DNA from 3 places in the Enterobacter sp. MG-EB028 genome. Region 1 is predicted to be linked to each of the others. Evidence: predicted binding sites of a transcription regulator. Region 1 holds the regulator's gene; each other region holds the start of a gene.
The links. Region 1 encodes CRP, which controls carbon source genes, mostly activating them, when cyclic AMP is high. Its sites were predicted from a motif close to ATGTGANNNNNNTCACAT; they were not measured.

Region 1 (10,731 bases):
ACAGGATACACAGTACGGAGCTTAACAGCAGCACGGCTTCAGCATCCGGCGACTGCACGCCAAAACGGTTACCGAACACCACGCCGAAGAAGCCCGCGGAGAGCGCAATCATCAGGATAGCGGTGATCGCCACGGAGCCGTGCAGACCGAAGATAAGCACAATACCCCAGGCAATCGCTGGCTGAATCAGCAGCTTGGCGATGGTGGAGGTGATCACCATGGTGTTGATCTGCAGCTTGCGGGCAGAGAGGATCACCCCGGTCAGGAACAGTGCCGCAGCGGTGGCGGACAGCCCCAGCGGTTTAATCGCCGCAAGCACCAGTTCCGGCATTTTGATCCCGATGGCGGAAAGAATCACGCCCAGCAGCGGGCCCATCACGATCGGTTTCTTAATGGAGCGCCACATCAGCACCGGCAGCATGGAGAGCGTTGAGCCGGAATTATTCCCCTCGGCGCGTGCTTTCTCACGCTCCAGGATCAGCAGGCAGAACGGCGTCATCAGCACTGAACCGCAGGCAATAGAGACCGCAACGGAAAGCGACGTGGACGATCCTTCACCCAGCACGCTGCCCAGAATAGGCAGGCCAAGCGCCGCGTAGTTCGGCAAAGCTACCGTCAGGGTCAGCACGGCCGCATCCTGGGGGGATTTCTTAAAGACGTTGGTGGCGAGGAAGTAGATGGCCGCATAGGTAATCCACATCGCCAGCGTCAGCACCAGAATCAGCGGTGACTGCGCCACGATGCCGGTCCACGGGGTTTGCACGGTGGCGCTGAACAGCGCGGCAGGCAGTGCAAAATCCATCACGAAGATATTCAGCAGGGAAACATTTTTGTTATCGACCATCTTTGCCTTACCGGCCCAGAATCCCAGCAGCATGATGACGAAAATCGGTGCAAGAGCATGAACAATTACGTAAGTCATAAATCACCTGTAGTAAAAAAGTTTAAGCACTGGCGCGATGATTATTATTTTCAGGATGCAGGCTCCCGCGCGGGCGCAGCAGGCGCGCCCACGGGGTTTGCATCTCTGGCAGGTCTTTTTTTTACTTACCAGCTGGCTCGCATACGTTCGTGTACGAGCGCCGAGCTGCGGCGGTTGTCAGCACCGAGACGATTTTTAAGCGTCGCGTCCTGACGAGCGTCACTGATGGCCTGTTGCAGGGTGGTTTTCACCTGAGCCAGATCGTTATCGGATGGGGCATCCGGGTTGCTGATGTCCAGCAGGCTGGAGAGCAGTCCCAGCGTGGCATAGTTGCTGATGTCGTACGCCATGGGCGGAATGGTTGCCGCCAGTTTTTCCAGCGCCTCGACGGTACGTAGCGTGATGCGCGCGGCAGACTCTTTACCCATCGCGTGGATCAGCACGCCTTTGTCGTTAAAGGCGATCAGACGGTTGGCCTGGTAGCCGTGCGCCAGGAACGCGCCGGACATCGCCTTGCCGACGATAAGCCCAATCACCGGGTGACCGGCCAGGCGCGCGTTAGCATACGCGGCAGCGGCTCCCGCCAGCGCCTGATGAATACCAAACGCCTCTTCGCGACGGCCATAGGCCTGGCTTGGGACGTCAATCACCGCCACTATCGGGCGCTTCACGGCCTTATCGGCATCCGCCGCTACGGTTTCGCTGACCACTTTTGCCAGCGTCCAGCCTTCCAGCAGACCCACTTCGCCTTTCGCCGCCCGCGGGAAGTGGTTGTTGGCATCCGGCACCACGGCCACAAAGCGCACCGTCTCACCGTTCAGCTCGCCGTCTGCCGCCTGAACTGACGGGCACAGCCCCGCGATACGTTTGGCGTTCGGGGCGAGAGTTTTCAGCCAAAGCTCGCCGCGGCTCATTGCGTTACTCATCATTTCACCTCCCGGGCAAAAAGCGCGTTAATCTGTTCGGCATCGGCCTGTTTGCGGGTGTCGAAATTGGTCAGACGGTTCAGGTAATCGTCGTAGTTATCGGTGCGGTGTTTCGCCGGTACGCCCTTCGCAATCGCCTCGTTCATCGCCGCCTTCACCGCGTTTACGCCGTCGCCCACCAGGGCATCCACCAGCCTGCTTTGATAGCGCACTTCGCCGCCAGTCATGCTCCAGATAAACGGACGGTCGCGGGAGTCGTACTCTTCAATGCCCGCTTCCTGCTCGATAACCTGCGGACCGTTCAGGCCGAGACGCGCTTCACGGGTCACAATCAGGTAGCTGCACAGCGCCGCCGCGATGGACATGCCGCCGAAGCAGCCCACGGTCCCGGCCACGATCCCGATAACGGGCGTGTAGCGACGCAGGTCTACAATCGCCGCGTGGATATCGGCAATCGCCGCCAGGCCGAGGTTAGCCTCCTGCAGACGCACGCCGCCGGTTTCGAGGCACAGCACTGCCTGAGTCGGAATGCCGTTGCGGTTATCTTCCGCCGCCAGCTCCAGCGCCGCCGCCATTTTGGCGCCAGACACTTCGCCCATGCTGCCGCCCTGGAACGCGCCTTCAATCGCGACCACGACCGCAGGCTGACCGTTGATGGTGCCTTTCGCCACCACCATGCCGTCATCGGCCTGCGGGACAATGCCCTGTGGCCCAAGCCACGGCGAGATAATGCCTTCAAACGGATCCAGCAGTTCACGGTAGCTGCCGTCATCCAGCAGGGCCTGCGCGCGCTGGCGCGCTTTTATTTCGATAAAGCTGCTGTCATCACGCATGGCTCACCCCCTCAAAAACCTGTTCGATGCGAATGCGCGCCACGCCCGGCGTCGCGCCGAAGTCGTGGATGGTCAGTTTGCCTGCAGGCAGGCTGCTGACGGTGTGCAGGCGGTTGAACAGCGCCTCCCAGCGGCCACGGCTGTTGTCGACGGAGGTGGTGATATCAACGATTAAGGTCTGGCCCGGTTCGGCGGTGAAGAGCACCTCCATATCCCCGGAGCCGACGACGCCTGCCAGCGCCCTGCCGCTTAACGCGCGGCTGGCGGGCACGGTCAATGTAATTTTTTCCATAACATCCTCTTAATGCTTTGAATAAGGCGTTTCGACACGATCGAGAAACAGCGCGGCGGCAAGCAGGTCGGCAGCGCCGCCCGGTGAAGCGTTAAGCGCCAGCATCTGACGGTCCAGGTTCGCCAGCGCCTGCTGGCCTTCGGACGTTGCACAGCCTCCGGCGTTCAGTACAGCGCGGGCACCGCTCTGCATGGCGTCCAGCCCCTCCATTCCGGCGCGGGACAGCACGCAGGTATCGGTGAGCGAGGTCATGATGGCCATCAGCGCGTCGAGCCTGGCGTGCGTTTCGCTGCTGCCGTTGAGACGGCTGAGGCGAAGCTGCGGCAATGCGCGCTGCATAACGTGCGGGAATGCCTGCTGCGCCTCTTCACGCGCGCCCGGCACGCGGTAGCGGTGCGTGGCTCGCAGGCCTTTGCTGAACACTTTCGGTGCCGCCTCGTCCGGGAGTTTCGCCAGCTGCGCGGCAGTGTTCGCGACGGCCTGCGCAGTTGCATCCCCGCCCAACATCGCCACCGCGCTTACCAGCAATCCCAGCGCCCAGATCGCGCCACGATGGGTATTCACCCCGTCGGTGGCCGCCATCATCTGCTTCTCGCCTTCGCGGCCAAGACGGCCAACGGTTTGTCGAAGCGCAATATCTGCCGGACGCAGCCAGCTTTGCTGCGCCAGCGCCTGAAACGTGGGGGCCAGGCTGCGCGCGGAGCGCTCCATCAGCGCAAGGGATAAATCGTGGTGCGCGCCGTTCCCCCGACTGTCCACCAGACCGGGTTTCGGGCTTAAACGTGCTTCGTCAATCAGACACTGCGTGGCGGTTCGCGCCAGCCATTCGGCACCGCCTTCAGCCTGAATCTGGGGCAGAAGTGTCATTACCAGCTCCGGAATTTCGCAGGTGGGTTATACAGACCGCCGGACCACTCCACGAGGTCAGACACGCTGCCCGCAGCCAGCAGAGAGCGGGTGGCGTCGGTGCGGCGAATCCCCATATCTTCCGGATACACCACCTTGCCGCTCTGGCGCAGTTCCGCCACGCGCCTGGCGTCCACACCCAGGCCGATATCGGTGATCCCCGCGACGGCGGCAACCATGGCCCGACGCTCTTCCAGATCTTTCGCCCGATAGAGGTAGGCAATCCCCTCTTCCGTCAGCACGTGCGTCACGTCATCGCCGTAAATCATCACCGGTGCCAGCGGCATGCCGGAGGCTTTCGCCACGTCTACGGCATCGAGTTTTTCCACGAAGGTTGGCTTCACGCCCGCCTGGAAGGTTTCCACCATCTGCACGACGAGTTTTTTACCGCGCTGCATTGGGTCAGGCTCGGTGATCATGTTCAGCCAGGCCGGCGTGGCGTGGCGGCGACCATGCGGGTCATGGCCCATGTTTGGCGCACCACCGAAGCCAGAAAGACGACCGCGAGTCACGGTTGAGGAGTTGGCGTAACCGTCAACCTGCAGCGTAGAGCCGATGAACATATCCACCGCGTACTGGCCTGCCAGCTGGCAGAAGGCGCGGTTGGAACGCATGGAGCCGTCGGCACCGGTAAAGAACACGTCCGGACGGGCGCGGATGTACTCTTCCATCCCCAGCTCGCCGCCGAAGCAGTGCACGCTTTCGACCCAGCCGCTTTCAATGGCCGGAATCAGCGTCGGATGTGGATTCAGCGTCCAGTGCTTACAGATTTTGCCCTTCAGACCGAGCTGTTCGCCGTAGGTAGGCAGCAGCAGCTCAATCGCCGCAGTGTTAAAACCGATACCGTGGTTCAGGGACTGCACCTGATGCTCCGCGTAGATGCCTTTGATGGCCATCATCGCCATCAGAATATGTTCCTGTTTAATCAGGCGCGGGTCGCGGGTGAACAGCGGTTCGATGAAGAACGGCTTGTCTGCAACGACCACGTAGTCAATCCAGGAGCCTGGAATATCTACGCGCGGCAGATCGCACTCTTCGTCCACCAGCTCGTTCACCTGTGCGATGACGATACCGTCGTGGAACGCGGCGGCTTCCACCAGCGCCGGGGTATCTTCGGTACTCGCCCCGGTGTAGAGGTTGCCTTTGCGGTCCGCTTTAAAACCGGCAATCAGCGCCACGTTGGGCGAAAGGTCGACATAGAGGCGTGAGTACAGTTCGATGTAGGTATGGATCGCGCCGATTTCGAGCTGACCATCTTCCAGCAACTGGGAGATCCGCAGGCTTTGTGTCCCGGAGAAGGAGAAGTCCAGCTTGCGGGCGATGCCTTTTTCAAAGATATCCAGATGCTCGCTGCGGCCAACGCTCGGCATGATCATATGCAGGTCGTGGACGATTTGCGGGTTCACTTCGGCAAGCGAGCGGGACAGAAAATCCGCCTGCTTCTGGTTGTTGCCCTCCAGTACGACTTTGTCGCCCGGTGCGATCAGTTTTTCCAGCATGCCGACAATATCGCCGGTTGGCAGTACTTTCCCCTGCACCGGTACGGACGCCAGTCGACGCGCTTTCTCGCTGCGTCGTGTGTTCCATTGCCGCGCGGGTGTTTGCCCAGATAACATTATTAACCTCCTGATTCAGCACATCATTCTGATTTGCTTAACGTTGAGTAAAGTCTGCGCTCTGACGAGAAAGGCATCAATTAAGCGTAGGGCGGAATCATTAGCCTGAGAGTAATAATCAAGGTAAATATTTGTGATCGGGATCAGTTCCTGGTTCGGAAATCCAGGCTAAACGGGGTACAATTCGGAAAGTATCGTAAATTTCCGACAAGAATCAGCATCGCGCTTATGACCCAAATCATTCCATCAGACTTCGACATTGCGGCCGAAGACAGCACCGAGTTCGTGCCCCTGCGCGGCGTGGCCAATCCCCATTTGCAGACCATGCTGCCGCGGCTGATCCGCCGCAAGGTTCAGTTCACTCCGCACTGGCAGCGGCTTGACCTGCCAGACGGTGATTTTCTGGATCTCGCCTGGAGCGAAGCGCCGGAACAGGCGCGTCATAAGCCTCGTCTGGTGGTCTTTCACGGTCTCGAGGGGAGCCTGCACAGCCCGTATGCACATGGGTTAATTGAGGCAGCAAAAGCGCGCGGCTGGCTCGGCGTGGTGATGCATTTTCGCGGCTGTAGCGGCGAGCCGAACCGGCAGAAACGCATTTATCACTCGGGTGAAACCGAAGACGGAACGTGGTTCTTACACTGGCTGCGGGACAACTTTGGCACCGTGCCAACGGCCGCCGTGGGCTATTCGCTGGGCGGAAATATGCTCGCCTGCCTGCTGGCCAAAGAGGGCGACAGCGTACCGCTGAATGCTGCAGTGATTGTTTCCGCGCCGTTTATGCTGGAGCAGTGCAGCTACCATATGGATAAAGGCTTTTCCCGCGTCTATCAGCGCTACCTGCTTAACCTGCTGAAGGCCAACGCGGCGCGTAAGCTCAAGGCCTACCCGGATACCCTGCCGGTAAGCCTGCGCCAGTTGAAAAAGGTGCGTCGTATTCGCGAGTTCGACGATCTGATCACTGCGAAAATCCACGGCTTCGCCGATGCAATTGACTATTATCGTCAGTGCAGCGCCATGCCGCTGCTCAGCAAAATCACGCAGCCGACGCTGATCATTCACGCCAAGGATGACCCGTTTATGGATCACCACTCGATCCCCGCGCAGGAATTCCTGCCCGACAACGTTCACTATCAGTTAACTGAACATGGCGGCCACGTTGGGTTTATCGGCGGCACGCTGCGCCGCCCGAAAATGTGGCTGGAGGCGCGTATTCCTGACTGGCTTACTCCTTACCTGGACGGTGCAAAATGATCATTCCCTGGCAAGATCTGGCTCCCGAAACGCTCGATAATCTGATTGAAAGCTTTGTATTACGCGAAGGCACCGATTATGGTGAACATGAGCGTTCGCTTGAGCAAAAGGTCAACGATGTTAAACGCCAGCTGAAAAGCGGCGACGTGGTGCTGGTGTGGTCAGAACTGCATGAGACGGTCAATATCATGCCCCGCAACGCGTTTCACGGCTGATCTTCCAACCTTTTCAGTCAGGGAGTTGCTATGTCTGCCAGACATCCCATTATTGCCGTTACGGGGTCGAGTGGTGCGGGAACCACCACCACCAGCCTCGCTTTTCGCAAGATTTTCGCCCAGCTGAATCTCCGTTCGGCGGAGGTCGAAGGCGACAGCTTTCACCGCTATACGCGCCCGGAGATGGACATGGCGATCCGCAAGGCGCGCGATCTGGGTAAACACATCAGCTACTTCGGCCCGGAAGCCAATGATTTCGGTCTGCTGGAGCAAACCTTCCGCGAATACGGGCAGAGCGGTACCGGGCAGTCCCGCAAGTATCTTCACACCTACGATGAAGCCGTACCCTGGAACCAGGTACCGGGCACCTTTACCCCCTGGCAACCGCTGCCGGAACCCACCGATGTATTATTTTATGAAGGATTGCACGGCGGCGTGGTTACGCCTCAGCACGACGTGGCGCGCCACGTGGATCTTCTGGTCGGGGTGGTCCCTATCGTTAACCTGGAGTGGATCCAGAAGCTAACGCGTGACATGAGCGAGCGCGGCCATTCGCGCGAGGCGGTGATGGACTCCGTGGTGCGCTCCATGGAAGACTACATCAATTACCTCACGCCACAGTTCTCCCGCACCCACATTAACTTCCAGCGCGTGCCGACGGTGGACACCTCCAATCCGTTCGCGGCGAAAAGCATCCCGTCGCTGGACGAGAGCTTTGTGGTGATCCACTTCCGCAATCTTGAAGGCATTGATTACCCCTGGCTGCTGGCGATGCTGCAGGGCTCGTTTATTTCGCACATGAATACGTTAGTGGTGCCGGGTGGAAAAATGGGGCTGGCAATGGAGCTCATCATGACGCCGCTGGTTCAGCGGTTGATGGAAGGGAAGCAGATCGCGTAAAGATGTTCCCTCTCCCCGTGGGAGAGGGTTAGGGTGAGGGCATCAACACGCACGATGCCCCGTGAATCACACCTCAATCACTTCATACGAATGCGTAATTTTTACCGCTTTCTCCAGCATTAGCGCCACAGAGCAGTACTTCTCCGCAGACAGGTCCACCGCGCGTGAAACCGCCGCGTCTTTCAGCGCTTTCCCGGTGACAACAAAGTGCAGATTTATGTGGGTGAACAGGCGTGGCGCCTCTTCGCGACGTTCTGAGGTGAGTTTAACCTCGCAATCCGTTACGTCATGACGACCTTTTTGCAGAATCGACACCACGTCAATCGCACTGCATCCACCTGCCGCCATCAGCACCATTTCCATTGGGCTCGGCGCTTTATCGCCGGAGTTACCATCCATCAAAATCTGGTGTCCTGACGCGGACTCCCCCAGGAACGTTAAACCTTCAACCCACTTCACGCGCGCTTGCATATTCATTAACTCCAACGTTGCATTTTTGGTGACAGATTACGCGTGCGTTACATTTCTCGCAATGGAAGGCGACCTGCATCATGCTGAAGCGAGACACCAGGAGACACGCGGCGAAAGCTATGCTAAAACACTCAGGATGCTACAGTAATACATTGACGTTACACATGTATGCAGAGGACATCAAACTTTACTGGCTGCGAAACGTTACGACAGCCGACTTCCCAGGGTATGGGTAAGAATTCGATTGCAACCCCAGAGTCCGGATGCATCTGATGACTCTGGTGACAGCTTATAACAGAGGATAACAGCGCATGGTGCTTGGCAAACCGCAAACAGACCCGACTCTCGAATGGTTCTTGTCTCATTGCCACATTCATAAGTACCCATCGAAGAGCACGCTGATTCACCAGGGTGAAAAAGCGGAAACGTTGTATTACATCGTCAAAGGCTCGGTGGCAGTGCTGATCAAAGATGAGGAAGGGAAAGAGATGATCCTTTCTTATCTGAACCAGGGCGATTTTATCGGTGAACTGGGCCTGTTTGAAGAAGGCCAGGAACGTAGCGCCTGGGTTCGTGCAAAGACAGCATGTGAAGTGGCTGAAATTTCTTACAAGAAATTCCGTCAGCTGATTCAGGTAAACCCTGACATCCTGATGCGTCTTTCTTCCCAGATGGCGCGCCGTCTGCAGGTGACGTCAGAGAAAGTGGGTAACCTCGCCTTCCTGGACGTGACCGGCCGTATCGCGCAAACCCTGCTGAACCTGGCGAAACAGCCAGACGCGATGACCCACCCGGACGGCATGCAAATTAAAATTACCCGTCAGGAAATTGGTCAGATCGTTGGTTGCTCCCGTGAAACAGTGGGCCGTATTCTGAAAATGCTGGAAGATCAAAACCTGATCTCCGCCCACGGTAAAACCATCGTGGTTTACGGAACCCGTTAATCCTGCTTAAACGGCGTGCCATCGCGAGGTGTCACGCCGTTTTTGTCTCTTTTCCCCATGTGGCGCAGGCTGATCTATCACCCGGAAGTTAACTACGCACTGCGACAAACGCTGGTGTTGTGTCTTCCTGTGGCCGTGGGCCTGCTCCTGGGTCATCTTCAGCAGGGCCTGCTGTTTTCCCTCGTGCCCGCCTGCTGCAACATCGCCGGTCTGGACACGCCGCATAAGCGCTTTTTCAAACGCCTGATTATCGGGGGCTGCCTGTTTGCAGGCTGTAGCCTCGCGGTGCAGCTGTTACTGGCTCGCGATATTCCCCTGCCACTGATCCTGACCGTGCTGGCGATGACCCTCGGCGTCACGGCGGAAATCAGCTCGCTGCACGCTCGCCTGCTTCCAGCGTCACTCATTGCGGCCATCTTTACCCTGAGCCTCGCCGGGAATATGCCCGTGTGGGAGCCGCTGCTGATCTACGCCCTCGGCACGCTGTGGTACGGGCTGTTTAACTGGTTCTGGTTCTGGCTATGGCGAGAGCAGCCGCTGCGAGAATCTCTGAGCCTGCTCTACGTGCAGCTTGCGGATTACTGCGAAGCCAAATACACCCTGCTCACCCAGCATACCGATCCGGAAAAATCCTTACCGCCGCTGCTGACGCGCCAGCAAAAAGTGGTGGATTTGATAAGCCAGTGCTATCAGCAGCTGCATATGCTCGCCGCAAACAAGAACCACGAGTACAAACGGCTGCTGCGTACCTTCCAGGTGGGGCTGGACCTTCAGGAGCATATCTCCGTTAGCCTTCATCACCCGCAGGAGGTGCAAAAGCTGGTTGAGCGCAGCCATGCCGAAGCGGTGATTCGCTGGAACGCGCAGACCGTCTCCGCGCGCCTGCGGGTGCTGGCTGACGATATACTTTATCACCGCTACCCCACGCGCTTTAACATGGACAAACAGCTCGGCGCGCTGGAGAAAATTGCCCGTCAGCACCCGGAAAATCCGGTCGGCCAGTTTGCCGCCTGGCACTTCAGCCGCATCGCCCGCGTGCTGCGCACCCAGCGACCGCTTTATCCCCGCGACCTGATGGCGGATAAACAAAAACGTCTGCCGCTGCTGCCGGCGCTCAAAAGCTATCTTTCTCTTAAATCGTCCGCCCTGCGCAACGCCGCACGAATTAGCGTCATGCTCAGTATCGCCAGCCTGATGGGCATGGCGCTGCACCTGCCGAAACCCTACTGGATCTTAATGACCGTGCTGTTTGTCACCCAGAACGGCTATGGCGCCACGCGGGTGCGCATTCTGCACCGGGCGGGCGGCACGATGGCGGGGCTGATTATTGCAGGCGTGACGCTGCACTTTCACGTGCCCGAGGGCTATACCCTGGCGGGCATGCTGGCTATCACCCTGGTGAGCTATCTAATCATTCGCAAAAACTACGGCTGGGCGATGGTGGGCTTTACGGTA
Region 2 (10,731 bases), 2.1 Mb from region 1:
TCTGTTTTGGCTGTTATCCATAGAGTATAGATAGCGGACAAAAGAGACTGATGAAGCGAGGGTGTTAAAAAGGCCCCACTTGCGTGGAGCCTTTATTGTACGCTTTTTAACGCGTGATTTCAGTCAATTCCACTTACATGGACTGAGTGAAAGTACGGGTGATAACGTCCTGCTGCTGTTCTTTAGTCAGGGAGTTAAAACGTACTGCGTAGCCAGATACGCGGATGGTCAGCTGAGGATATTTCTCAGGGTGTTCCATCGCGTCGAGCAGCATTTCACGGTTCATTACGTTCACGTTCAGGTGCTGACCACCTTCGATGGACGCTTCGTGGTGGAAGTAACCATCCATCAGACCCGCGAGGTTAGTTTTACGCACTTCGTCGTCTTTACCCAGCGCGTTTGGCACGATAGAGAAGGTGTAAGAGATACCATCTTTCGCGTAAGCAAACGGCAGTTTAGCAACGGAGGTCAGAGAGGCAACCGCACCTTTCTGGTCACGACCGTGCATTGGGTTAGCACCTGGGCCGAATGGCGCGCCAGCACGACGACCGTCTGGGGTGTTACCGGTTTTCTTACCATACACAACGTTAGAGGTGATGGTCAGAACAGACTGAGTCGGGATAGCGTTACGGTAGGTAGTCAGTTTCTGAATTTTCTTCATGAAACGTTCTACCAGGTCAACTGCCATGTCATCAACGCGAGCGTCGTTGTTACCAAACTGCGGATATTCGCCTTCGATTTCGAAGTCTACGGCCAGGCCGTCTTCGTCACGAATTGGTTTAACTTTCGCGTATTTGATTGCAGACAGGGAGTCAGCAGCAACGGACAGACCAGCGATACCACACGCCATGGTGCGGATAACGTCACGGTCGTGCAGCGCCATCAGAGAGGCTTCGTAGCTGTACTTGTCGTGCATGTAGTGGATAACGTTCAGTGCAGTGACGTACTGTTTAGCCAGCCAGTCCATGAAGTGGTCCATGCGCTCCATGACTTCGTCATAGTTCAGCACGTCACCTTTGATTGGCTCAGACTTAGGACCAACCTGCATTTTCAGTTTTTCATCAACGCCGCCGTTGATAGCGTACAGCATGGTTTTCGCCAGGTTTGCACGCGCACCGAAGAACTGCATTTGTTTACCAACAACCATTGGGCTTACGCAGCAAGCGATAGCGTAATCGTCGTTGTTGAAGTCCGGACGCATCAGGTCATCGTTCTCGTACTGCAGAGAAGAGGTGTCGATGGACACTTTAGCGGCGAATTTCTTGAAGTTCAGAGGCAGTTTTTCAGACCACAGAACGGTGATGTTCGGCTCCGGAGAAGGACCCATGGTGTACAGGGTGTTCAGGAAGCGGAAGCTGTTTTTGGTAACCAGCGTACGGCCGTCAACGCCCATACCACCGATTGATTCTGTTGCCCAGATTGGGTCACCAGAGAACAGTTCATCGTATTCAGGGGTACGCAGGAAGCGAACCATACGCAGTTTCATGACCAGGTGGTCAATCATTTCCTGAGCGTCTTGCTCGGTGATTTTGCCTGCTTTCAGGTCACGTTCGATGTACGCATCCAGGAAGGTAGACACGCGACCGAAGGACATTGCTGCACCGTTCTGAGACTTAACCGCAGCCAGGTAGCCGAAGTAGGTCCACTGGATAGCTTCCTGAGCGTTGGTTGCAGGACCAGAGATATCGCAGCCGTATTTCGCAGCCATCTCTTTGATCTGACCCAGTGCGCGGTGCTGTTCAGCAATTTCTTCACGCAGACGGATAGTCGCTTCCAGGTTTACGCCGTTTTCCAGATCGGACTGCAGGGAAACAAACTGCGCGTACTTGTCTTTCATCAGGAAGTCGATGCCGTACAGCGCAACGCGACGGTAGTCACCGATGATACGACCACGACCATATGCATCTGGCAGACCCGTCAGAACGCCAGATTTACGGCAGTTCAGAATGTCTTTGGTGTAAACATCGAATACGCCCTGGTTGTGGGTTTTGCGGTATTCGGTGAAGATTTTTTTCAGCATTGGGTCCAGCTCGCGGTTATACGCTTTGCAGGAACCTTCAACCATTTTGATACCACCGAACGGGATGATTGCGCGTTTCAGTGGTGCTTCAGTCTGCAGACCAACGATTTTCTCAAGGGCTTTGTTGATGTAGCCAGCATCGTGAGAAGTGATGGTGGAAGCAACGGAGGTGTCAAAATCAACTGGCGCGTGAGTGCGGTTTTCCAGTTTAACGCCTTCCATTACGCTGTCCCACAGCTTGGTGGTCGCATCAGTTGCGCCAGCCAGGAAGGATTCGTCACCTTCATACGGGGTATAGTTTTTCTGAATGAAGTCGCGGACGTTTACTTCATTCTGCCAGTCACCTTTCGCAAAACCTTCCCAGGCTGTGGCTAACTTTTCATTAAGCTCGGACATGTAACACCTACCTTCTTAAGTGGATTTTTTATTTACTGCCTGAGAAAACCATCAATGATGATCGTCGCCACGCAGGTAAATGACCCAGTATGTCAACCCAACTAACAGACCCCCACCGATAATGTTCCCGATAGTGACGGGGATCAGGTTATCAGTAATGAAATTCATAATAGTCAGGTGAGAGAAACTTTCCGGGGATGAACCAACTGCGGTCCAGAACTCCGGGCTTGCAAAGTTGCGGATAACAATCCCCATCGGGATCATGAACATATTCGCAATACTGTGCTCAAAGCCGCTGGCAACAAACATCGCAACCGGCAGAACCATAATCATGGCTTTATCCATCAGGCTACGACCCGAGTAGCTCATCCAGACCGCCAGGCAGACCATCAGGTTTGCGAGGATGCCGAGAGCAACGGCTTCGATAAATGTGTGATGCATTTTGTGGTCGGCGGTCTGCAGGACGTTAAGGCCCCAGCCGCCGTTGGCGGTCATATACTCGCCAGAGAGCCACATCAACAGAACAAAGAGCAGACAGCCAATCAGGTTACCAACGTAGACGTTAAGCCAGTTGCGCGCCAGTTGACCCCAGGTAATTCTTCCGCTGGCCTTTGCCACGACAATCAGCACCGTTGAGGTGAAGAGGTCGGCGCCGCAGATGACGCAGAGAATCAGGCCCAGTGAGAAGCAAATGCCGCCAATCAGTTTAGCTATGCCGAAAGGCATTCCGGCAGTACCGGTGGTGGCGGTGATGTAGAAGACGAAAGCGATTGAGATGAACACACCTGCGGTGATCGCCAGATAGAACGTCTTCATCGGGTGTTTCGTTGCTTTATAGACACCCGCTTCTTCGGCAACTTTTGCCATCGCGGCGGGGAGTAAAAGATCAAAAGGGTTGTCAGCTTTCACACTAACTCTCTCTTTATTAAGTCGGCGACGAGATACTAACAAAGCATTATAGAAGAGAAATTGATATAGATCATATCTCGCCTGGCTTATAGGCCCGCAGTGTGTATGGTTTTACAACAAATGCGGAGTAAGTATTTGATTATCCGTATAAAAATAAATTTTAAAAGTTATGAAAAGAGTTGAATTTTTTCGTTCGGCCCCCTTCGAAACAGTTAATTAATATGGGGTATTTACCATAAAAAGTAACAATAAAGCCCAGGCAAATATTATTATATTTACCCATGTTTAACTTTATTATTACAATCAATAATCATTGCCGAAGAGAATAAAAAACGGGGCAATGAAATTGCCCCGTAATATAGCCCAGACGATTGAATACGCCTACTGCTGTTAATGTTATGTGCGCTTATTTTGACCAGTAAGCGGCTTTTGCTTTCTGCAGCTTTTCATAGGCCTTCAGCAGAGACTGATGCGCCGGGAAGGCTTTCAAATCGCTGTCAACTGCCTGCAGACCGTAGAACGGCTCTTCACCGCTCAGCGCCGCGCTGGCGGCTTCAACCGCTTCAGCACCGTACATACGTACGAAAGCGTTCAGGTACTGCAGTGGCTCGCGATCGTCTTCCTGTGCAAGCAGCAACAGGGTTTGCAGACAGCGGTAATAGTTGGTGCGCTCGGCGGAGAAGACCGACTGGTTAAACTCCATGGTCCATTCGGTCCAGGCCAGGGCCTGATCCAGATCGCCGCCCGCCAGCGCCAGCATCGCTTTCAGTTCGCCGATGCGCAGGGTGTACCAGCCGTTGTCTTTCCCGGTCGCCAGACCCAGCAGTTCGCGCACGCGGGTAAAATCATCGTGGCCCTCATCGTCCAGCTGGGCGATCAGGTTGAGATAATCTTCTTTCTCCCACTCGCTGCCCGGCAGGGACAGCAGGGTCTCACGCAGGTGCGCGCCCATGCTGTTGTTAGCCAGCCACAAATCTTCCGCCGGATAGATGTCGGACATGCCGGGCACGATGATGCGGCACGCGTAAACGCCCAGGTGTTCGTAGTCGGCAATGTAGACTTCCTGATCTTCGGCGTTGAAGATTGCCATCAGCGTGGCGAACTCTTCTTCCGTGGTACCGGCAAAGCTCCAGTCCACGAACGGATAGTCCGCGTCCTGCTTGAACATATCCCAGGAGATCAAACCGCTGGAGTCGATGAAGTGGGTTTCGAGGTTGGTATGCTCGGCCACTTCTTCATCGTCAAACGTTGGCGGGGTAAACACGTCGAGATCTTTCAGGCTACGGCCCTGCAGCAGCTCGGTCACGGTACGCTCCAGCGCCACACCGAAGTCAGGATGCGCGCCGAACGAGGCAAAGCAGGTGCCGTTAGTCGGGTTAAACAGCACGACGCAGATAACCGGATATTTACCGCCCAGCGAGCCGTCGTAGGCAAAGATTGGGAAACCTTCCGCTTCCAGCTTCGCGATGGATTCCACCACGCCCGGGTAGCGCGCCAGCACGTCCGCCGGGATCTCCGGCAGGCTGATGGATTCAGCGATGATGCGGTTTTTAATGTGACGCTCGAACACCTCAGACAGGCCCTGCACGCGTGCTTCGTTGCGGGTGTTACCGGCGGACATGCCGTTGGACACATACAGGTTGCCGACGATGTTCATCGGAATATAAACGGTCTGCTCGTCAGACTGACGGGTGAACGGCAGGGCGCAGATACCGCGATCTTCGTTACCCGATTGCAGATCGATCAGCATGCTGGCAGTCAGTTCGTTTTCTGGATCGTAGAAAGCGCGCAGGCGTTGATCGAGGATCCCTTCCGGCAGTTCGTCGTCTTCGGTCAGCGGGAACCATTTTTCGTTCGGATAGTGAACGAAAGGACCGTTGGCGATGGTTTCACCCAGCCAGAAGTCAGCAAAGAAATAGTTGGTGGACAGACGCTCAAAATACTCACCCAGCGCAGAGACCAGTGCCGCTTTTTTCGTCGCGCCTTTACCGTTGGTAAAGCAGAGCGCGCAGTCTTTGTCGCGAATGTGCACGGACCAGACGTGAGGCACCGGGTTGAGCCAGGAGGCTTCTTCGATGTTAAAGCCCAGGTCGGTCAGTTTCTGCTGGAAGCGAGCGATGGAATCTTCCAGAGCGGCGTCTTTGCCGGGGATAAACGTTTGAGTCATGGCGTTCACTTTTATCGTACGTAAAGCGCGCAATGATACGGGTTTTGAGTGACGGGTGCTATCTCCGGCGAAAATAAATGGCTGGGCTATGCTTAGTGACAGTAACTGACTGTTAAGGCATAGAAAAATGAAAGCATTTGATCTCCAGCGGATGGCGTTTGATAAAGTTCCTCCTGAATTTCTGGGCGAAGTGGCGCTGCGAAGCCTGTATACCTTCGTACTCGTCTTCCTGTTTCTTAAAATCACCGGCCGTCGCGGCGTTCGGCAGATGTCGCTGTTTGAGGTGCTGATCATTCTGACGCTGGGCTCGGCGGCGGGAGACGTCGCCTTTTATGACGATGTGCCGATGGTGCCGGTATTTATCGTTTTTGTCTCACTGGCGCTACTTTACCGTCTTGTCATGTGGCTGATGTCGAAAAGCGAAAAGCTGGAAGATCTGTTCGAAGGGAAGCCGGTGGTTATCGTCGAGGACGGCCAACTGGCCTGGGAAAATGTGCAAAGCGCCAATATGACCGAGTTTGAGTTCTTTATGGAGCTTCGCCTGAACAGCGTTGAGCAACTGGGGCAGGTGCGTCTGGCGATTATGGAAACCAACGGCCAAATCAGCGTCTATTACTATTCTGACGACGAGGTGAAGCCGGGACTGTGTATCCTGCCGGATATGCTCATAGAGCGTTTCAGAACGGTACCTGAATCAGGCGAGTATGCTTGCGTAAGATGTAGCCATGTTGTCGCGATGCAGCCAGGGGATCGTCAATTATGCCCCCGCTGTGCAAATCCGGAATGGACGAAGGTTAGCCGGGCCAAACGTATTACCTGACAGCCATTTTGTCGGTTTTGTCGTATCGAGGCGGCAGATTGTTTTGTGTGACGCGGGGCACATTTCCCCGGTCATAAGTTTTAGACATTGCGGCGCGTGTCACTGAATGATAAAACCGATATCCACAGTTATAACTTATGGCTTTTAGCGTGGTGAGGGGAAATGGCTCAAGTCTTTAATTTCAGTTCAGGTCCGGCAATGTTACCGGCAGACGTGCTTAAACAGGCTCAACAGGAGCTGTGTGACTGGAACGGTCTGGGTACGTCGGTGATGGAAATCAGCCACCGTGGTAAAGAGTTTATTCAGGTGGCCGAAGAGGCAGAAAAGGATTTTCGCGATCTGCTGAATATTCCCTCGAACTACAAAGTATTGTTCTGCCACGGCGGCGGCCGCGGTCAGTTTGCAGGCGTACCGCTGAATATCCTCGGTGACAAAATGACGGCTGACTACGTTGACGCGGGTTACTGGGCGGCAAGCGCCGTTAAAGAAGCGCATAAATATTGCACGCCGAATGTTATCGATGCCAAAGTGACCGTTGACGGTCTGCGCGCCGTGAAGCCTATGAGCGAGTGGCAGCTTTCTGATAACGCCGCCTATCTTCACTACTGCCCGAACGAAACCATTGACGGGATTGCCATCGACGAGACGCCAAACTTTGGCAAAGATGTTGTGGTTGCCGCCGACTTCTCCTCCACCATTTTGTCTGCGCCACTTGACGTCAGCCGCTACGGCATTATCTATGCGGGCGCGCAGAAAAATATCGGTCCTGCGGGCCTGACTATCGTCATCGTGCGTGAAGACTTGCTGGGTAAAGCGCATAAATCCTGCCCGTCGATTCTCGACTACACCGTGCTGAACGATAACGACTCCATGTTCAACACCCCACCAACGTTTGCCTGGTACCTCTCCGGCCTGGTCTTCAAATGGCTGAAGCAAAACGGCGGCGTGGCGCAGATGGACAAGGTGAATCAGCAGAAAGCCGAACTGCTGTATGGCGTGATCGACAAGAGCGATTTCTACCGCAACGATGTAGCGAAAGCTAACCGTTCCCGCATGAACGTGCCATTCCAGCTGGCGGACAGCAGCCTGGACAAAGTGTTCCTGGAAGAGTCCTTCGCGGCAGGCCTGCACGCGCTCAAGGGCCACCGTGTGGTGGGCGGCATGCGTGCCTCTATCTATAACGCGATGCCGCTGGAAGGCGTTAAGGCCCTGACGGATTTCATGATCGACTTTGAACGTCGTCACGGTTAATTTGCTGTTTTTCACCCCCGCAGCGTCCCTGCGGGGTTTTTATTATGTTGAGTTGAGAGTTTAGTTTTCATGGAATCCCTGACGTTACAACCTATCGCGCGGGTAGATGGCACCATCAATCTGCCTGGTTCAAAAAGTGTCTCGAACCGCGCTCTGCTGCTGGCAGCTCTGGCAAACGGCACCACCGTCCTCACTAACCTGCTGGACAGCGATGACGTGCGCCATATGCTCAATGCGCTGAAAGCGTTGGGCGTTCATTACACACTCTCTGACGATCGTACCCGCTGCGAAGTGACCGGCAACGGCGGCGCACTGCAGGCGAGTGAAGAGCTTGAGCTGTTTCTGGGCAACGCGGGTACCGCGATGCGTCCGCTGGCGGCGGCCCTGTGCCTGGGGAGCAACAACATCGTGCTGACCGGCGAGCCGCGTATGAAAGAGCGTCCGATAGGTCATCTGGTAGATGCCCTGCGTCAGGGCGGCGCGCAGATTGACTATCTGGAGCAGGAAAATTATCCGCCACTGCGTCTGCGCGGGGGCTTTACCGGCGGTCACGTCGAGGTTGACGGCAGCGTCTCCAGCCAGTTCCTGACGGCACTGCTGATGACCGCGCCGCTGGCCCCACAGGATACGGTTATCACGATTAAAGGTGAGCTGGTCTCCAAACCGTATATTGATATCACGCTGCACCTGATGAAAACCTTCGGCGTTGAGGTGGAAAACCAGTCTTACCAGCGCTTCGTGGTGCGCGGGGCACAGCGGTATCAGTCTCCGGGTAACTACCTGGTGGAAGGGGATGCGTCATCCGCGTCCTACTTCCTGGCCGCGGGGGCGATTAAAGGCGGTACGGTAAAAGTGACCGGCATTGGCCGCAACAGCGTGCAGGGCGATATTCGTTTTGCGGACGTGCTGGAAAAAATGGGCGCTATTGTCACCTGGGGCGATGACTTCATCTCCTGTACCCGCGGCGAGCTGAACGCCATCGACATGGACATGAACCATATCCCGGATGCGGCGATGACCATTGCCACGGCGGCGCTGTTTGCCAAAGGCACCACCACGCTGCGTAACATCTACAACTGGCGCGTAAAAGAGACGGACCGCCTGTTCGCAATGGCGACAGAGCTGCGTAAAGTCGGCGCTGAGGTAGAAGAGGGCGAAGATTACATTCGCGTTACCCCTCCGGCAAAACTGCAGTTTGCGGAAATCGGGACCTATAACGATCACCGTATGGCGATGTGTTTCTCGCTGGTGGCGCTGTCCGATACCCCTGTGACCATTCTCGATCCGAAATGTACGGCAAAAACCTTCCCGGACTATTTCGAACAGCTGGCGCGCATTAGCACCCTGGCATAATGAATACCTGCCGCATCACCTGATGCGGCATTTCCTTACGCTTCCTGACGATCTTTCCCGCTCATTTCTTCTACACTCTGCTTCAATCATTCCGCAATTTGCACGCAAAGGTAACAGTTGCGCACGTTGGCGCGTATAATGCGCGGCGTTCATGTTAACGGTATGCCTTATTTAAGGAGAAAAAGATGACGGCAATTGCCCCGGTAATCACCATTGATGGGCCGAGTGGCGCAGGGAAAGGTACTCTGTGCAAAGCGATGGCGGAAGCATTGCAATGGCATCTTTTAGATTCGGGAGCAATCTATCGCGTGCTGGCGCTGGCTGCGCTGCATCATCATGTGGATGTCGCCTCTGAAGAAGCGCTGGTACCGCTGGCTGCGCATCTGGATGTGCGTTTTGTTTCCACCGATGGCAACCTGGAAGTGATTCTGGAAGGTGAAGACGTGAGCGGCGAAATCCGTACGCAGGAAGTCGCTAATGCGGCCTCTCAGGTGGCCGCTTTCCCACGCGTTCGCGAGGCGCTGCTACGTCGGCAGCGTGCGTTTCGTGAAGCCCCGGGTCTGATCGCTGACGGACGCGACATGGGAACCGTAGTATTTCCTGATGCACCAGTAAAAATTTTCCTTGACGCCTCTTCGGAAGAGCGTGCTCAACGCCGCATGCTTCAGTTGCAGGAAAAGGGGTTTAGTGTTAACTTTGATCGCCTTTTATCCGAGATAAAAGAGCGCGATGACCGCGATCGTAACCGCGCCGTCGCACCACTTGTTCCTGCAGAAGATGCTTTAGTACTGGATTCAACCAGTTTAACTATTGAGCAAGTGATTGAAAAAGCGCTACAATATGCGCGCCAAAAACTGGCACTCGCGTAATTGCGACCGATTTAGCAGTACCCCCGCTGCAATGGACTGACGGCGGGTATGTGAAACAACCCCATCCGGCACGGAGCCAGGTGGACGTTAATATTAACCTGAAGATTAAACATGACTGAATCTTTTGCTCAACTGTTTGAAGAATCCTTAAAAGAAATCGAAACCCGTCCGGGTTCCATCGTTCGCGGTGTTGTTGTTGCTATCGACAAAGACGTAGTACTGGTTGACGCCGGTCTGAAATCTGAGTCCGCCATTCCGGCTGAGCAGTTCAAAAACGCCCAGGGCGAGCTGGAAATCCAGGTTGGTGACGAAGTTGACGTTGCTCTGGACGCAGTAGAAGACGGCTTCGGCGAAACCCTGCTGTCTCGTGAGAAAGCTAAACGTCACGAAGCATGGATCACGCTGGAGAAAGCTTACGAAGAAGCTGAAACTGTGGTCGGTGTTATCAACGGCAAAGTTAAAGGTGGCTTCACTGTTGAGCTGAATGGTATTCGTGCGTTCCTGCCAGGTTCACTGGTAGACGTTCGTCCAGTCCGTGACACCCTGCACCTCGAAGGCAAAGAGCTTGAGTTCAAAGTAATCAAGCTGGACCAGAAGCGTAACAACGTTGTTGTTTCCCGTCGTGCCGTTATCGAATCCGAAAACAGCGCAGAACGCGATCAGCTGCTGGAAAACCTGCAGGAAGGCATGGAAGTCAAAGGTATCGTTAAGAACCTCACTGACTACGGCGCATTCGTTGACCTGGGCGGCGTTGATGGCCTGCTGCACATCACCGACATGGCGTGGAAACGCGTTAAGCACCCAAGCGAAATCGTGAACGTGGGCGACGAAATCACTGTTAAAGTGCTGAAGTTCGACCGCGAGCGTACTCGTGTATCCCTCGGCCTGAAACAGCTGGGCGAAGATCCATGGGTAGCTATCGCTAAGCGTTACCCAGAAGGTACTA
Region 3 (10,731 bases), 970 kb from region 1:
TAATGTTACCAGTTAAGACGCGCACTGAAAAACGGTTCTCTGTTAGACTTCACTTAACTCTCTCTTACAGTATGGCATTTGCGATGAAAGTAACCTCACAAGTTGAAGCGCAGCGTAAGATTCTGGAAGAAGCCGTCTCCACCGCGCTGACGCTCGCTTCAGGTAAATCAGATGGCGCCGAAGTGGCGGTCAGCAAAACCACCGGCATTAGCGTGAGCACCCGCTATGGCGAAGTGGAGAATGTAGAATTTAACAGCGATGGCGCGCTTGGGATCACGGTGTATCACCAGAATCGCAAAGGCAGCGCGTCATCCACCGATCTCAGCCCGGATGCCATTGCCCGTACGGTGCAGGCGGCGCTGGATATTGCCCGCTATACCTCTCCGGATCCTTACGCAGGCGTGGCGGATAAAGAGCTGCTGGCGTTTGACGCGCCGGATCTCGATCTTTTCCACCCGGCGGAAGTGACGCCGGATGAAGCCATTGAACTGGCCGCGCGCGCCGAGCAGGCGTCATTGCAGGCTGACAAGCGCATCACCAATACCGAAGGCGGCAGCTTCAATAGCCACTACGGCATCAAAGTGTTCGGCAACAGCCACGGCATGCTGCAGGGCTACTGCTCTACCCGCCACTCGCTCTCCAGCTGCGTCATCGCTGAAGAGAACGGCGACATGGAGCGCGACTACGCCTACACCATTGGCCGCGCGCTGGGGGATTTGCAGTCTCCTGAGTGGGTGGGTAAAGAGTGTGCCGAACGCACGCTGTCGCGCCTGTCGCCGCGTAAACTCTCCACCATGAAGGCCCCGGTGATCTTTGCCAATGAAGTGGCGACCGGCCTGTTTGGCCATCTGGTGGGCGCTATCGCGGGCGGCTCGGTGTACCGTAAATCGACCTTCCTGCTCGACTCGCTGGGCAAGCAGATCCTGCCGGAATGGCTGACGATTGAAGAGCACCCGCACCTGCTGAAAGGGCTGGCCTCCACGCCGTTCGACAGCGAAGGCGTACGCACGGAACGCCGCGATATCGTTAAAGACGGCATTCTGACCCAGTGGCTGCTGACCAACTACTCCGCGCGCAAGCTGGGGCTAAAAAGCACCGGTCACGCGGGCGGCATCCACAACTGGCGCATTGCCGGTCAGGGCCTTAACTTCGAGCAAATGCTAAAAGAGATGGGCACCGGTCTGGTGGTCACCGAGCTGATGGGGCAGGGCGTGAGCGGCATCACCGGCGACTACTCGCGCGGTGCGGCAGGCTTCTGGGTCGAAAACGGCGAAATTCAGTATCCGGTGAGCGAAATTACCATCGCCGGCAACCTGAAGGACATGTGGCGCAATATCGTTACGGTCGGTAACGATATTGAAACACGTAGCAATATACAGTGTGGTTCTGTATTACTGCCGGAAATGAAAATCGCCGGCCAGTAATACCCGAAAAGCGTTTTAATAATAAAAAAGGAAGTGAGCAATGCGTAAACACCTGTTAGCGATCGTCGCGGCTTCAACGCTGGTTCTTGGCTCTTCTGCGTTTGCTGCCGATCTCGAAGACAACATGGACATCCTCAGTCAAAACCTGAAGATAGTGCAGAAAACGGACAATGCGGCCGAAATGAAAGGCGCACTGACCAAAATGCGTGAAGCGGCGCTGGACGCGCAAAAAGCGACCCCGCCAAAGCTGGAAAGCAAAGCGGCAGACAGCGCAGAGATGAAAGACTATCGCCACGGCTTTGACGTGCTGGTCGGTCAGATCGACGGTGCGCTGAAGCTGGCTAACGAAGGCAAAGTGAAGGAAGCCCAGGCGGCGGCTGACCAGTTTGTGGCGACGCGTAACACGTATCACAAGAAATATCGTTAATCGATCGCGCATCTGACAAACAACCAGCGGGGGCCAGTGGCTCCCGTTTTTTTTACGCGGTAATAAGTAAACCCTATCGCCATCACATTTTTGCGTCACCACGCCTGAACGTTTTCGTTTCCCCGGCGCGCGTTTTGCCGCTGGAATACGTGATATTCATCACGCAAATACCGTTATTAATCCAGATTCACCGCATTTATGTGGCACAGATCACTGCTGCGGCTCGCCTTTCCACTTCGAAGTGGAAAACAACTCGCTACAAACAATTCCCCCCCAACGTTAGTTTTATTCCAGAGCCATTAACGGGGTAAGACCAGTGATTAACGGAGCGGTAATGAACGACGTTGGGGAACAGGCGGAGCAAACAGAACAGCTCGCGACCACCATGCTGCAGCAGGTTTATGCCCTGCTGGCCCGAAACAACATCATCCCCAATGCGGTACAGGAGCAGATGCTCACCTCCCACGTGCGCGCAATGGCGCACCGGTCCGTGACCGGCGAGCCGCTGCCGGAGGTAGAAGCAGAGCTGTTTGACGAAATTTCACCAGATTCAATGCAACTTGCCCGTGAAGTGGTAGCGCAGTTTGGCAATCTTCCTGATGAAGAGGCCTGGCTGCTCTCCGTTCACTTTGAAGTCGCGAAAGACAACCTTTAAGGAGCAACACATGGAACAGATTACAGTCGTGATTGGCGATCGCCTGGGCAAAGGTCAGAAAGTGGCTGCCGGTGTGGAAAAAGCAGGCGGACGCGCGGTGGTTGTGCCGGGCATGGCGGCTGACATGAAGCTCGGCGACGTGATGAAAGCGGAAAATGCCACTTTCGGCATCTCCTTCTGCGGTAGCGGCGGCGCGGGTGCCATCACCGCCCAAACCAAATATGGCTACAAAGCCAAATACGGCATGCGTTCCGTGGATGAGGGCGTGACCGCCATCAACGAAGGCTGCAACGTGCTGGGCTTCGGCTTTATGGATAAAGAAGAGCTGGGCGAGCGTCTGGTACAGGCGTGGCAGAAGAAATACGGCGCATAAGCATGAAAGAACAGTTCACAACCACGGTGAGAGTGAAGGGCAAAGGCGACGCCAAAGCGCGCGCCTTTGCTGACGCGCTCAACCACGTTCAGGCCGCGGTGATGAAAGCCTCACCGCATATCTTACTGCGTATTGAGCCACAGGATGTGCAGGTTGTTCAGGCGCAAGAAGCGGTGCGTAAAGAAGCGTTTCTGTTCTTCTTTTTGCGCCGGGAGAGACGCACCTACAGCGTGGAGCTGGATGTGACCGTCAACGTGACCGCCATCAATCTCGACCGGGTGGATTTCGTCACGCAACGCTGATTATTCATAAAAAGGGCAGACTGATGTTCTTAATTATATTAATAAAATCGCTCATCATCGGCGGCCTGGTAGGCGTCGGTGTTGGCGCCGGGGCTGCACGCATGTTTCATGCGCCTACCACTCAGGGTATGGGCGCGTTTCGTACGTTGGGGGAACTGAACTCCTGCGAAGGGGATCCGGCTTCTCACTTCTCCTTTGGGTTAGGTTTCTTCTTTAACGCCTGGGCCTCTTCCGTGGCTGCAGGCGCCTTCACACAGGACGTTGACCACCGCATCATCCCGAACTGGGGTGCTGCTGCACTGATGATCAAAAACCGTAACGTCGGCGAAACGCTGCACGATCCCCGCAAAATGGCGATTGCCTGCGGCGTGATCGGCATGATCGTCGTGACCTTCCTGAACCTGACCGCCTCCTCCGTTCCGGCCGCGCTTCAGGTCACCGCCGTGAAGGTACTGGTGCCTGCCGCGAACCTACTGGTGAACACCGTCATGCCGGTGATCTTCTGGCTGGCGGCTATCGACGCGGGTAAAAAATCGGGCTTCTGGGCCACCATCTTCGGCGGCGCGGCGCAGCTGATTATGGGCAACGCCGTACCGGGCCTGGTGCTGGGGATCCTGATCGGTAAAGGCGTGGAAGAGAGCGGCTGGAACCACGTCACCAAAGTGATGATGGCGGCTATCGTCCTGCTCTTCGTGCTGAGCGGCTTCTTCCGCGGCTTCGACATGAAGATGATCGAATCCTTCCATCTGACCGTGCCGAACTGGCTCGATATGATCCACAACTCGCTCAGCGGTAAATAACAGGAGCCTCTACATGGAACAGAATAAAGGTTTTTGGTATGCCGACTGGTCGTTCCCGATCTTCGTTGGCCTGCTCTCCTCCGGCGTTTTCGCCGGGACGCACATGTACTACCTCTACGGTATCGGCGCGTTTAACGAAGTGGCCTTCGTGGCGATGCTGAAAGCGGGGATTGATACCGGCGTCTACGGCGCGGTGGCGGCGTTCGGCGCAAGCTTCCTGTTCGCCCGCATTATCGAAGGGTCGCTGGTCGGTATTCTTGATATCGGCGGTGCGATCCAGACCGGCGTGGGCCTCGGCGTTCCGGCGCTGCTGCTGGGCGCGGGGATCATGTTCCCGGTGACCAACTTCATCGCCTCGCTGATTACCGGCCTGGTGATTGGTCTGGCGATCGGCTACGTCATCATCCTGGCGCGTAAGTTCACCATCAACCAGAGCAACTCTACCTACGGTGCAGACGTGATGATGGGCGCGGGCAACGCCTCCGGCCGCTTCCTCGGGCCGTTGATTATCCTCAGCGCCATGACCGCCTCCATTCCTATCGGCGTCGGTTCCCTGCTGGGCGCGCTGGTGTTCTACATCTGGCAGAAGCCGATTACCGGTGGCGCCATCCTCGGCGCAATGCTGTTGGGCTGGCTGTTCCCGGTCGCCCTTTAATACCCGCGGGCGCTCCGGCGCCCGCCTTATCAGGAGATCCTCATGTTTGATTTACTCCTGCGCCGTGCGCGCCTCGCCGACGATACCCTGACCGATATCGCCATTCAGGACGGAAAGATCGCCGCGACGGGCGACATTGATGCCCCTGCGCATAAAACGGTTGAGCTGAATGGCGACGTGTTCGTCAGCGCAGGCTGGATTGACTCCCACGTTCACTGCTACCCGAACTCCCCGATTTACCACGACGAGCCGGACAGCGTGGGCATTGCCACCGGCGTTACCACCGTGGTGGACGCGGGCAGTACCGGGGCCGACGACGTGGACGATTTCTACGACATCACCCGCAAAGCTTCCACAGAAGTCTTTGCCCTGCTGAACATCTCCCGCGTGGGGCTGATTGCCCAGAACGAGCTGGCCAACATGGCGAATATTGACGCCGAGGCGGTGAAGCAGGCGTTGAAGCGCCACCCTGATTTTATCGTCGGCCTGAAGGCGCGCATGAGCAGCAGCGTGGTCGGTGAAAACGGCATTACGCCGCTGGAGCGCGCCAAAGCCATTCAGAAAGAGAACGGCGACTTGCCGCTGATGGTGCACATTGGCAACAACCCGCCGAACCTCGACGAAATTGCCGAGCTGCTGAGCTCGGGCGACATCATCACCCACTGCTACAACGGCAAGCCAAACCGCATTCTGACGCCCTCCGGCGAGCTGCGCGCCTCCATCATCTCCGCCCTGAAGCGCGGGGTGCGTCTGGACGTCGGCCACGGCACGGCGAGCTTCAGCTTTGAGGTGGCGAAACGCGCCATCGCCATGGGCATTTTGCCGCACACCATCAGCTCGGATATCTACTGCCGCAACCGCATCAACGGCCCGGTGGGCTCGCTGGCGAGCGTGATGTCGAAATTCCTCGCCATCGGCATGTCGCTGCCGCAGGTGATTGACTGCGTGACCGCCAACGCCGCCGACGGCCTGCGCCTGACGCGCAAGGGTCGCATCCAGCCGGGTCTCGACGCCGACCTGACGCTGTTCACGATTAAACGCCAGCCAACGGTGCTGACGGACGCTGAAAACGACAGCCTGCAGGCTGAACACATTCTGGTGCCGCTTGCCGCGATCCGCGCGGGCAAGGGCTACATGACCGAACAAGGGAGCACGGAACATGCCTTCGATTTATGAGAAGTATAATTTAAAGCAGGTTATCAACACCTCTGGCCGCATGACGGCGCTGGGCGTCTCCACGCCGCGCCCGGAAGTGGTGCAGGCGGCGATGGACGGCATGAATCACTATTTCGAGATGAAGGATCTGGTTAACAAAACCGGGGAGTACATCGCGAAGCTGCTGGACGTGGAGGGCGCGACGGTGGTCTCCTGCGCGTCGGCGGGCATTGCCCAGTCCGTGGCGGCGGTGCTGGTGAAAGACAGCGACTGGCTGCTGGAAAACCTGCACGTGACCCCGATTGAGAACAACGAAATCGTCCTGCCGAAAGGCCACAACGTGAACTTTGGCGCGCCGGTGGGCACCATGGTGGCGCTGGGCGGCGGCAAGCTGGTGGAGGCGGGCTACGCCAACGAATGCTCTGCCGATCAGCTGACGGCGGCGATCACCCCGCGCACCGCGGCGATCCTCTACATTAAATCGCACCACTGCGTTCAGAAAAGCATGCTCAGCGTCGAGCAGGCGGCGGTCGTGGCGCGCAAGCACGATCTCCCGCTGATCGTCGATGCGGCGGCAGAAGAAGATCTGCACGCCTACTACCGCTCCGGCGCGGATCTGGTGATCTACAGCGGCGCGAAGGCGATTGAAGGGCCAACCAGCGGGCTGGTGATCGGCAAAACCCAGTACGTTGAGTGGGTGAAGCGCCAGACTGCGGGCATTGGCCGTGCGATGAAGGTCGGGAAAGAGGGCATTCTTGGTCTGACCTGCGCCATCGAACACTACCTGACGGCGACCAAAGAGAGCGGGGCCGAGATGGTGGCGAAGATGACGCCGTTTATCGAGGCGCTCAACACCCTGAACGGCGTGACCGCGCGCGTGGTCTGGGACAGCGCCGGTCGCGATATCGCGCGCACCGAGATTAAGTTCGACGAAGCCGCAACGGGCGTCGGCACGGGCGATCTGGTGGCGAAACTCAAACAGGGCGAATACGCCATTTACTTCCGTGGCTACAAGGCCAACGAAGGGATTATCGAGGCGGACGTGCGCAGCGTGAGCGCTGACCAGCTGAATATCGTCTACCGCCGCATTAGCGAAGTATTAGGACAGGAGAAAAACGCATGAAACTGACCCCCAACTTTTACCGTGACCGCGTCTGTCTGAACGTGCTGGCCGGCTCAAAGGCTAACGCCAGCGCCATTTACGAGGCGGCGGAAGGCCACGTGCTGGTGGGCGTGCTCTCCAAAAATTACCCGGACGTAGCGAGCGCCGTTGCCGATATGCGTGAATACGCCGCACTGATTGATAACGCGCTCTCCGTCGGCCTCGGCGCGGGGGATCCGAACCAGTCGGCGATGGTGAGCGAAATCTCCCGTCAGGTGCAGCCGCAGCACGTCAACCAGGTCTTTACCGGCGTGGCCACCAGCCGCGCGCTGCTGGGGCAGAATGAGTCTGTGGTCAACGGTCTGGTCTCTCCAACCAGCACCGTCGGCATGGTAAAAATCTCCACCGGTCCGCTGAGCAGCGCAGCACCGGACGGCATCGTGCCGGTTGAAACGGCGATTGCCCTGCTGAAAGATTTCGGCGGCAGCTCCATCAAATACTTCCCGATGGGCGGCCTGAAGTGCCGTGACGAGTACAAAGCGGTGGCGGAAGCCTGCGCCCGTCACGACTTCTGGCTGGAGCCAACCGGAGGTATCGATCTGGAAAACTATGAGGAGATCCTGCAGATCGCCCTCGACGCGGGCGTGAGCAAAATCATCCCGCATATCTACAGCTCGATTATCGACAAGGCCAGCGGCGACACGCGCCCGGAAGATGTGCGTACGCTGCTGGAAATGACGAAGAAGCTGGTTAAGTAGAACAAAACCTTACCGCACACACCTGAAGGAGCCACCATGCACACCCGTACCCTGCTTGTTGCTTCACTCTCAATGTTCGCCACTGCCGCTGTCGCCCAGACGCAATACGCCTGGGTGGGCACCTACAACCCCAACGGTGAAGGGCTGTACCGCTTTACCGTTGACCCACAAAGCGGCGCGCTGGCGAATAAAACGCTGGTGAGCAAGCTGCCGAACGCCGCGCAGCTGACCGTCTCGCACGACGGCAAAACGCTCTATCTGGCAAGCGAAGTGGAGCAGGGCGTGGTGCAGGCGCTGCGGGTGGGGGATAACGGGGAGCTGAGCGAGTTGAATCAGGTGGCCTCCGGCGGTGCCGGACCGGTGTATCTCTCCCTGACGCCGAATGGCCAGCATCTGCTGGTGGCGAACTATGTCAGCGGATCGATTGCCGTGTTGCCCGTCAACGCGGACGGCAGCCTGGTTGACGCTACGGACAAACATCAGGATCAGGGGGAACCGGGCGCGGCGAAGCCGGAAGCGGCTGTCGAAGGTAGCTTTGCCATCAGCGATCACAACGGCCCCCATGCGCACATGATCGCTGCCGATCCGAGCGGGAAATATGTTTTTTCTACCGATCTGGGGCTGGATCGTATCTATCAGTACCGCTTTGACGATCGAACCGGAAAGCTGACGCCGAACGATCCGCCGTTTATCAGCGCCTCCTCAAAAGGCGCCGGCCCGCGCCACTTTGTCTTTACGCCAAAGGGGGACGCCCTGTGGCTGATTAACGAAGAGGCGTCTACGCTCACCCATTATGCGCTGGACAGCAGCGGCAGGCTGAAAGAGGGCAAAACGGTCTCTGCCCTGCCGGACGGCTATAAAGGCACCAGCTTTGCAGCCGGGCTCGCATTAAGCGCCGACGGTAAGCAGCTGTATGTGGCTAATCGTTTGCATAACAGCATCGGGCACTTTACCGTAACAGCGGAGGGCACGCTGGCCCATCAGGACGACGTGTGGACCCGCGGCGACTACCCGCGCACCCTGACGCTCGATAAACAGGGACGCTGGCTGTACGTCATGAACCAGCGCAGCGACAACATTACCCGTTTCCGCGTGGCGCAGGATGGCAAGCTGAGCTTCGAGCCTGACTATACCCCGGTCGGCAGCCCATCCCAGATGGTCATTTCACCTTAAGCTGTAAGAGGACAAACCCGTGCGATTTCCGAACCAACGTTTAGCGCAACTTTTCGATCTGTTGCAAAACGAGACGCTGCCACAGGACGAGCTGGCGCAGCGGCTGTCGGTCTCCACGCGAACCGTCCGCGCCGATATCACCGCCCTGAACGCGCTGCTGGCAAGCCACGGCGCGCAGTTTATTCTGAGCCGGGGCAACGGCTACCAGCTAAAAATTGATGATGCCGAGCGCTATCAGCAGCTGCAGGCATCGCACCCGCGCGCGCTGCGAATTCCCCGAACGGGACCGGAGCGCGTGCACTATCTGGTGGTGCGTTTTCTGACGTCGGCGTTTTCGCTTAAGCTTGAAGATCTGGCTGACGAGTGGTTTGTCAGCCGCGCCACGCTGCAAAGCGACATGGTGGAAGTGCGCGAGTGGTTTCAGCGCTATAACCTGACGCTGGAAACCCGCCCGCGCCACGGCATGAAGCTGTTTGGCAGCGAGATGTCGGTCCGCGCCTGCCTCACCGATCTCCTGTGGGAACTGGCGCAGCAGGACAGCCTCAACCCGCTGGTGACGGAGGTCGCGCTCAACGCCGGGGTACCGGAGCAGATGGTAGCCGTGCTGCACGACGCGCTTACCCGGCACCACATCCGCCTGACTGACGAAGGCGAGCTGTTCCTGCGTTTGTACTGTGCGGTGTCGGTGCGTCGTATCAGCGAAGGCTTTCCGCTGCCGGAATTTCATGCGGAAGACGTGGAAGAGAACGTGCGCGAGGCGGCGAAGGATATCGCGGTGGTCATTCAGGAGCTGGCGGGCAAAGCGCTGTCGCCGTCCGAAGAGAGCTGGCTGTGCGTGCACATTGCGGCGCGGCAGATTCAGGAGATCGCCCCAAGCGCGATTAACGCCGACGACGACGAAGCGCTGGTCAACTACATCCTGCGCTACATCAACACCCACTATAACTACAACCTGCTCAGCGACGTGCAGCTGCACGCGGATCTGCTCACGCACATTAAAACCATGATCACCCGCGTGCGGTATCAAATCATGATCCCCAATCCGCTGCTGGAAAACATCAAACAGCATTACCCGATGGCATGGGATATGACGCTGGCGGCGGTGTCGAGCTGGGGCAAATACACGCCGTATGCGATCAGCGAAAACGAGATTGGCTTTCTGGTGCTGCATATCGGCGTCGGGCTGGAGCGCCACTACAACATCGGCTACCAGCGCCAGCCGCGCGTGCTGCTGGTGTGCGACGCCGGTAACGCGATGGTGCGCATGATCGAGGCGGTGCTTCAGCGCAAGTATCCGCAGATCGAGGTGACGCGCACGCTCACCCTGCGCGAGTACGAGCTGGCGGATGCCATCGGCGAGGACTTTGTTATCTCTACCGCCCGCGTCAGCGAAAAATCCAAACCGGTGGTGACGATCGCCCCGTTCCCGACCGACTATCAGTTAGAGCAGATCGGCAAGCTGGTGCTGGTGGACCGCACCCGTCCGTGGATGCTGGAGAAATACTTCGACGCGGCCCATTTCCGCATTCTCGACAAGCCCGTTGACCAGCAAACGCTGTTCCGCGAGCTGTGTGACCAACTTGAACGCGAAGGTTTTGTTGGCGCGGAGTTTCTGGATTCGGTCGTGGAGCGTGAGGCTATCGTCAGCACCATGCTCGGCGACGGCATCGCGCTGCCGCACTCCCTCGGCCTGCTGGCGCAGAAAACGGTGGTCTACACGGTTCTGGCTCCGCAGGGCATCCCGTGGGGGGATGAAACCGCGCACGTTATCTTCCTGCTCGCCATCAGCAAAAGCGAGTACGAAGAGGCGATGGCGATTTACGATATCTTCGTCACCTTCCTGCGTGAACGGGCGATGGCGCGCCTGTGCCAGTGCGGAGATTTTGCCGGGTTTAAGGCGGTGGCAA

Region 2: a site for CRP is predicted at 3,384-3,401, ahead of focA (formate transporter FocA). Genes of this name have one in related genera too.
Region 3: a site for CRP is predicted at 2,050-2,067, ahead of ACR42C_RS02355 (glycine dehydrogenase). Genes of this name have one in related genera too.

The regions. Positions count from the first base shown of each region.
Region 1 is NZ_CP195079.1:4,412,268-4,422,998, forward strand. Features, by position in the region: gene ACR42C_RS21040 (AEC family transporter) at 1-922, opposite strand, end outside; gene mdcE (biotin-independent malonate decarboxylase subunit gamma) at 1,048-1,848, opposite strand; gene ACR42C_RS21050 (biotin-independent malonate decarboxylase subunit beta) at 1,848-2,681, opposite strand; gene mdcC (malonate decarboxylase acyl carrier protein) at 2,674-2,973, opposite strand; gene ACR42C_RS21060 (triphosphoribosyl-dephospho-CoA synthase) at 2,983-3,840, opposite strand; gene mdcA (malonate decarboxylase subunit alpha) at 3,840-5,495, opposite strand; gene ACR42C_RS21070 (hydrolase) at 5,724-6,746, shown strand; gene ACR42C_RS21075 (YheU family protein) at 6,743-6,961, shown strand; gene ACR42C_RS21080 (phosphoribulokinase) at 6,992-7,861, shown strand; gene ACR42C_RS21085 (OsmC family protein) at 7,928-8,332, opposite strand; gene crp (cAMP-activated global transcriptional regulator CRP) at 8,644-9,276, shown strand; gene ACR42C_RS21095 (YccS/YhfK family putative transporter) at 9,334-10,731, shown strand, end outside.
Region 2 is NZ_CP195079.1:1,681,128-1,691,858, forward strand. Features, by position in the region: gene pflB (formate C-acetyltransferase) at 134-2,416, opposite strand; gene focA (formate transporter FocA) at 2,468-3,325, opposite strand; gene ycaO (30S ribosomal protein S12 methylthiotransferase accessory factor YcaO) at 3,732-5,492, opposite strand; gene ACR42C_RS07925 (DUF421 domain-containing protein) at 5,620-6,312, shown strand; gene serC (3-phosphoserine/phosphohydroxythreonine transaminase) at 6,475-7,563, shown strand; gene aroA (3-phosphoshikimate 1-carboxyvinyltransferase) at 7,633-8,916, shown strand; gene cmk ((d)CMP kinase) at 9,102-9,785, shown strand; gene rpsA (30S ribosomal protein S1) at 9,897-10,731, shown strand, end outside.
Region 3 is NZ_CP195079.1:510,442-521,172, forward strand. Features, by position in the region: gene pmbA (metalloprotease PmbA) at 72-1,424, shown strand; gene cybC (cytochrome b562) at 1,465-1,851, shown strand; gene ACR42C_RS02355 (glycine dehydrogenase) at 2,168-2,506, shown strand; gene ACR42C_RS02360 (SFCGS family glycine-rich protein) at 2,517-2,879, shown strand; gene ACR42C_RS02365 (DUF4312 family protein) at 2,882-3,181, shown strand; gene ACR42C_RS02370 (DUF4311 domain-containing protein) at 3,205-3,981, shown strand; gene ACR42C_RS02375 (DUF4310 family protein) at 3,995-4,636, shown strand; gene ACR42C_RS02380 (amidohydrolase/deacetylase family metallohydrolase) at 4,679-5,812, shown strand; gene ACR42C_RS02385 (DgaE family pyridoxal phosphate-dependent ammonia lyase) at 5,796-6,914, shown strand; gene dagF (2-dehydro-3-deoxy-phosphogluconate aldolase) at 6,911-7,651, shown strand; gene ACR42C_RS02395 (lactonase family protein) at 7,688-8,824, shown strand; gene ACR42C_RS02400 (BglG family transcription antiterminator) at 8,844-10,731, shown strand, end outside.